3 regions of the Chromobacterium sp. ASV23 genome follow, and region 2 is predicted to be linked to each of the others. Evidence: predicted binding sites of a transcription regulator. Region 2 holds the regulator's gene; each other region holds the start of a gene.
What was found. The regulator sigma-54, encoded in region 2, starts transcription at its own class of promoters, with help from an activator protein. The targets are predictions, from matches to a motif close to CTGGCACGCTTCATGCTT.
Positions count from the first base shown of each region.

Region 1: glnA (glutamate--ammonia ligase) is a predicted target of sigma-54. The motif match lies at 1,240-1,257, and genes of this name have one in related genera.
Region 3: JHD59_RS00200 (4Fe-4S dicluster domain-containing protein) is a predicted target of sigma-54. The motif match lies at 1,155-1,172, and genes of this name have one in related genera.

Region 1 is NZ_JAELTR010000002.1:104,493-106,758, reverse strand. It holds gene aroE (shikimate dehydrogenase) at 1-366, opposite strand, end outside; gene JHD59_RS01655 (rhodanese-like domain-containing protein) at 468-920, opposite strand; gene glnA (glutamate--ammonia ligase) at 1,324-2,266, shown strand, end outside.
Region 2 is NZ_JAELTR010000018.1:67,175-69,440, forward strand. It holds gene ptsN (PTS IIA-like nitrogen regulatory protein PtsN) at 1-30, opposite strand, end outside; gene raiA (ribosome-associated translation inhibitor RaiA) at 153-479, opposite strand; gene JHD59_RS09990 (RNA polymerase factor sigma-54) at 549-1,949, opposite strand; gene lptB (LPS export ABC transporter ATP-binding protein) at 1,953-2,266, opposite strand, start outside.
Region 3 is NZ_JAELTR010000001.1:46,162-48,427, reverse strand. It holds gene hypE (hydrogenase expression/formation protein HypE) at 1-176, shown strand, start outside; gene JHD59_RS00205 (hypothetical protein) at 264-734, opposite strand; gene JHD59_RS00200 (4Fe-4S dicluster domain-containing protein) at 1,272-1,838, shown strand; gene hyfB (hydrogenase 4 subunit B) at 1,835-2,266, shown strand, end outside.

The DNA of each region.
Region 1 (2,266 bases), on a different contig from region 2:
GCGCTGGCCGTAGATCGGGTAATCCAGGTTTTCCACGATGTCGCGCACCAGCCCCACGCCGTCGGTGTTGTCGCCGTAGACCTTGCCGTCGCGGAACGTCAGCGTGTTCACCGCCTCGGCCGCGCGCGCGCGCTCGGTCAGCTCCTGAGCGTAGCGATAGGCGTCGCTCTTGAACGGCAGGGTGATATTGAGCCCCTTTCCGCCATGGGCGACAAACTCGTCGACGACGTCCTTGAATCGGCCCAGATCGGCAAACAGCTTTTCATAGGAGATATCCTGGCCGGTAGCCTGGGCGAATTCCTGATGGATGAACGGCGACTGGCTATGGGAAATCGGGTTGCCGATAACGGCGTAACGATCGGTCATGGTCGGCTTTCCAATATTAAGTTGGCGCTGCGCGCGGCAGCGGATTCAGGCCACACTTTGCCGTTTAATGACATAAACTTCAACCCGCCCAAACCATTCGCTCAATTCTGCTCCCACGGCAGGCCACGCTGCCGCCAGCCGCCCACCGAGTTGCGATGGCCCATTTCGTCCTTGTCGCCCTCGAAGCCTTCCAGCACGTTGTACACCTCGCTGTAGCCATTGGCCGCCGCCAGCCGCGCCACTTCATCGGAACGGACGCCGGAGCGACACAGCACCAGCAGCACCGATTCCGGGTCCACCTGATGCGTCAGCTGGGCCAGAAAATTGGGGTTCGGCGCCATGCCGGGAAAGCTGCGCCACTCGATCTTGACAGACTGCGGCACCGTGCCGACAAACTGCCACTCGGCATGGCTGCGCACGTCCAGCAGCACCGCCTTGGGCAGCGATTGCATCAGCTCATAGGCTTCGTCCGGCAAAACGGCGCCGCTATAGGGCAGGCCCATCTGCTCCGCCCGCTCGTGCGCGGCCTGCAGTATCAGGTTCATGCGACTCATGATGTATCCCTCCGTTTGCAACATGCGTGGCGTAGAGTCGCTGACAGAACCCCTGATCCTGCGTTGCGCTCCTTGCCGGGCGACCGCTGTCTGCGTCGGCGCGCCTTCGCTCAGGCTCTCTGCAGGGTTTTGTCAGCGACCCTCATGTTGGCGATTATCTGCCCGAACAACATGACTGGCAAATGACATGGCTGGCGAATGGCACCAATCTGGTGCATTACAAAAATTTACGGCACCAGCATGGGTCAAACTTGTCCATTCCAGGTTGCTGGCGAAGGCCATGCGCCTATGACACAATGCAGCAGCAGCGATTTTTAAGCTGGCACGCTTCCTGCTTTATGCCGGGCGTACCAATTTTCACGCACTTGCCCTTGGGTGCACGTTGCCTTTCAGGAGATAAACCATGGCAGTAGCCGACGTAGTCAAACTGATCCAAGAAAACGACGTCAAATTTGTCGATCTGCGCTTCACCGACACCCGCGGCAAGGAGCAGCACGTCTCCATCCCGGCCCATGTGCTGCTGGAAGACGCCGACGCCTGGTTCGAGCGCGGCCACGCCTTCGACGGCTCCTCCATCGCCGGCTGGAAAGGCATCCAAGCTTCCGACATGCTGCTGATGGCCGACCCGGCTACCGCCCGCATCGACCCGTTCTTCGACGAGCCGACCGTATTCATGCACTGCGACGTGATCGACCCGGCCGACGGCAAGGGCTATGACCGCGACCCGCGCTCCATCGCCAAGCGCGCCGAAGCCTACCTGAAGGCCTCCGGCATCGGCGACACCGCCTACTTCGGCCCGGAGCCGGAATTCTTCATCTTCGACAGCATCACCTGGGGCACCGACATGTCCGGCTGCTTCGTCAAGATCAAGGCCGAAGAAGCGGCCTGGGCCTCGGCGGAAGAATTCGAAGGCGGCAATATGGGCCACCGTCCGGGCATCAAGGGCGGCTACTTCCCGGTGCCGCCGGTTGATTCCTCGCAAGACATCCGCTCCGCCATGGTGCTGCTGCTGGAAGAGCTGGGCATCCCGGTGGAAGTGCACCACCACGAAGTGGCCACTGCCGGCCAGAACGAAATCGGCACCAAGTTCAGCACGCTGACCCAGCGCGCCGACTGGACCCAGATCCTGAAGTACGTGGTGCACAACGTGGCCCACAGCTACGGCAAGACCGCCACCTTCATGCCCAAGCCCATCGTCGGCGACAACGGCTCCGGCATGCACGTGCACCAGTCCATCTGGAAAGACGGCCAGAACCTGTTCGCGGGCGAAGGCTATGCCGGCCTGTCCGATACCGCCCTGTACTACATCGGCGGCATCATCAAGCACGCCAAGGCGCTGAACGCCA
Region 2 (2,266 bases):
CGGAGTCAGTATCTTGCCGATGAGATTCATATTGGATTATGCATGCGGCTCTTTGATAAACCCGGAATTCTACGTTGCCTTGATAGTACTGAAAACCGGCAAGCGCAAAGAAAAACGGGAACCGCCCGGTTCCCGTCCTTTTCAACTAGGCGTCACAGCGAGGGCTGCTGGACTTCGCCGGAGCTTTGCACGCGGTGTTCGGTCAGCTTTTCCTTGTGCTTCAGCACTTGGCGGTCCAGCTTGTCCATCAAGAGGTCGATGGCGGCGTAGAGGTCGGCTTCGGTAGCCTCGATGTGGATGTCCTTGCCGGACAGATGCACATTGACTTCAGCCTTTTGAACCAGTTTGTCTACCGACAGGGTCACGGAGATGTCGATCACGTTGTCGACATGGCGGGTAATGCGCTCCAGTTTGTTCTCGATGTATTCGCGCAGCGACGGAGTGACTTCCAGGTGCAGGCCAGTTACTTTGAGGTTCATACCCTAGCTCCTTCTGGTGTTGACCGCCCGGGCGGGTTGTCGGGCGGCATTGTATTCTTGTGCAGGCTCTTACAGCGCCTTGCGCAGATTCACCGCCGGAATCTGCATGGCTTCACGATACTTGGCTACGGTGCGTCTGGCAACCTGTATTCCTTGCTTGGCCAGCGCGTCGGCGAGGGCGCTGTCCGACAGCGGCTTCGCCCGGTTTTCGCCTTCTATCATGCTGCGGATGTGAGCCTTGATGGCGGTGGCGGAACACTCGTCACCGCTTTCAGTCTCCAACGAACTGCCGAAGAAATACTTGAGCTCGAACAAACCTCGCGAACAAAGCAGGTATTTCTGGCTGGTGGAGCGGGATACGGTGGATTCGTGCAGGCCCAGCTCTTCCGCGATATCGCGCAGAATCAGCGGCCGCATCGCCACTTCGCCTTGTTCAAAGAACAACTGTTGACGCTCGACAATAGCTTCCGCCACTTTCAGGATGGTGTCAAACCGTTGCTGGATGTTCTTGACCAGCCAGCGCGCCTCCTGCAGCCGGGCGGACATCTCGCCGCCCTGGCCGCGGCTGTCGGCCAGCATGCGCTCGTACAGCTGGTTGACGCGCAGCCGCGGCACGGCCGAGCGGTTCAGCTCCGCCACCCAGCGTCCGCGCAGCTTGCGCACGCTGATGTCGGGGATCACGTAGTGGACATCGCCGTGATGGAAGCCGGTGGCCGGGTGCGGGTTGAGGCGGGCGATCAGCGCCTGCGCCGCGCGCAGTTCGGCGTCGTTGCAAGCCAGCAGCTTTTTCAGCTTGGCGTAGTCGCGGCCGCCCAGCAGCGCCAGATGTTCGCGCACGATGGCCAGGGCCAGCGCATGGCCAGGTTCGGCCGCGGACAGCCGCTGCAGCTGCAGCTGCAGCGATTCCGCCAGCGTGCGCGCGCCGACGCCGGCTGGGTCGAATTGCTGCAGCAGGGCGAGGCCCACGGCCAGCTCGTCGCTTTCCAGCTGCAGCTCCAGCGGCAGATGGCTGGCCAGCTCGTCCAGGCTTTGCGGCATGTAGCCGTCGTCGTCCAGCTCCTCGATCAGCAGCCGCACGATGGCCTCGTCGCGGCGCGGCAAGGCGATCTCGCCCAGCTGCGCCAGCAGGTGCTCGCGCAGGCTGACCGGGCAGGGCACGTTGAGCATCGGGTCGTAGTCGTCGTCGCCGCCGTGGCGGCTGCCGGCGCCCCAGTCCAGCAGCTCGCCGGCGCTGTCGTCGCGGCTGTCTGCCGCTTCGCTCTCCGTGGTTTCCCGCGCTTCCGCCGCCTCCGTGGGCGCGTCGCTGTCGCGCGGCTCGTCGCCGCGTTCCAGCAGCGGGTTGTCCAGCAGAAAGCGCTCCACCTCGGCCTGCAGGTCCAGCGTGGACAGTTGCAGCAGTTTGATCGACTGCTGCAGCTGCGGGGTCAGCGTCAGCTGTTGCGAAACCTTGAGCTGTAGTGCCTGCTTCATGGTTTACAGGTGGAAATGTTCGCCAAGGTAAACCTTGCGCACCTTGTCGTTGTTGACCAGCTCCTCCGGCTGGCCGGAGGCCAGCACCGAGCCGTCGCTGATGATGTAGGCGCGGTCGCAGATGCGCAGCGTCTCACGGACGTTGTGGTCGGTGATCAGCACGCCGATGCCGCGCTCTTTCAGGAAGGAGATGATTTTCTGAATATCGATTACCGCGATCGGATCGACGCCGGCGAACGGTTCGTCCAGCAGGATGAAGCGCGGCCGGGTGGCCAGCACGCGGGCGATTTCCACCCGGCGCCGCTCGCCGCCGGACA
Region 3 (2,266 bases), on a different contig from region 2:
CGGAAGACGCAGACGCGCTGCTGGCCGCCATGCGCGCTCACCCGCAAGGACGCGACGCGGCCATCATCGGCGAAGCCATCGCCGACGCCAACCAGTTTGTGCAGATGGAAACCGCCTTCGGCGGCAGGCGGATGGTGGATTGGATCAACGGCGAGCAGCTGCCGAGGATTTGTTAAATCCCACCGCATAGGCAGCCACGAGATTAAGAAAAGCGGGCAGCGCATATTGCCTGCCCGCTTTGCAAAGCTAAATTCTTTATCTACTTAAATCAAAGCGTGCTGCAACTCAGCTTTCTCGTGATTCGAAGTCTTGTGAGTCGCATCTTCAATGCTGACCTGGCAATGGTTGCCATCGTACGGGGAGTTTGCGTACAAAATGGTGGAAATCGGATCGCTCTTGCTGCGGCTCACCGCTTTGGTCGTGTCTTTTCCGCCCAGAATGGCATGCAGCTCGCCGCCAATCAGTTCCCACGCACAAATGCTCGATTGTTCAACGCTGAAGAAAGGCTTTGTAACCTTCAGCACGGAGGAGGAGAGGGAGAAATCCATATAACTGTCTTTGGTACCGGCAACCTTGAAATAGAAACGAGTATTACTGCCCTTATAGCTTTCCAGCTCAAACTCAATAGCCTCTTTTTCGGCGCCGCCACCATAGAACGAATCAGTCCCCTTCTGCATGCGCACATAACCAAAATCTTGACCATCAAACTTCAGCTTCAGAATTTTTTTGCTCATTTCAGTTACCCTCAAATTGGTTTGCATAAAATGCGAGTGATAGGTGGAATCTACTTAATGCAGACATACTGAAAAGCAACCGCAGAAAAGCTCAAATCAAGGTTGCAGGGATGGGCTGGTGCGGCAAGCTCAATTTACTGGATTCATTTTAAATAAAAAACTGATACATATGACAGTATGTGTTTTTAATTGAATTATTGAAATACAGAAATAAGCAAAAAGACTGTCTGTGATGGATACATACATCCTATTGCACTGAACCCACATACTCATCTGAATCTGATAACGCTTTTTACCAAGCAATCAACCTCGTCACTTCTGACGACACCCTGTGGCACCGACACTAAATCGACACCGCCGCTGCGCTAGCAGCGACAATATAAACCCATGAAAAACAAAGAAAATCAGACAAAAACCAATCTGGCACGCCTCGTGCATAAGTAAAGCCATTCCGGGCCCCGCCTGGCTTTACTTGGGGGAATCATGAACCGCTTCGTCATTGCAGAGCCCGAGCTTTGCAATGGGTGCAACACCTGCATGGCCGCCTGTTCCGCGCTGCACCGCGCGGCCGGCCTGCAGGCGCATCCACGGCTGGCCGTCACGCGCACGGCCGCCGTCACCGCGCCGGTGCTGTGCCGCCATTGCGACGACGCGCCTTGCGCGCGCGTCTGTCCGGTGGCGGCGATCTCGCTGTCCGGCCGCTCCATCGATCTCAATGAAACGCTGTGCATAGGTTGCAAGCTATGCGCCATCGCCTGCCCGTTCGGCGCCATCCAGCTGGCCGGCACGGCCTGCAGCGGGGTGGCCGCCATCAGCCCGGCCTGGCAGCCGCCGCTGGCGGAAACCCGGCCTGCCGCCGCGCCGCATGACAGCAACGCCATGCTGTCGCCGCTCTTGGCCTGGGAACCGGGCGTGAAGGCCATCGCCGTCAAGTGCGACCTGTGCCAAGGCCTGGCCGATGGCCCGGAATGCATGCGGGTGTGCCCGACGCAGGCGCTGCGGCTGGAAGACAACGATGCGCTCGCGCGCGCCGCCGACGCCCGCCGCCAGGCGGCGCTGTTCGCGCTGGGCGCGGACCCGAGCCTGCCGGAGGAAAGATCATGAGCCTCGCTCCCCTGCAATGGCTGCTGTTGTCCGTTTGCCTATATGGCGCGGGCGCGCTGCTGAGCCTGCTGCTGGCCCGTTTGGAAAACCTCGCCATCGGCGCCTCGTCCGTCTTCGGCATGGCCGGCGCGGCCTGCGGCCTGGCCGCCTCGCTGCCGGTATTGCAAACCGGGACGGTAGAACGCTTTTTGATGGACGGACCGTTTGAATTCGCCCATTTCGCCGTGCGGCTGGACCCGCTAGCCGCGCTGCTGCTGCTGGCCATTTCGGCGCTGACGCTGCTCGCCTCGCTATATGGCTGGTCGTATGTGCGGGAATACCGCGGACGCGGCGTAGGCGCGATGGGCTTCTTCGCCAATGTCTTCATCGCCTCGATGACGGCGCTGGTAGCGATGGACAACGCGTTTTACTTTTTGATCCTGTTCGAG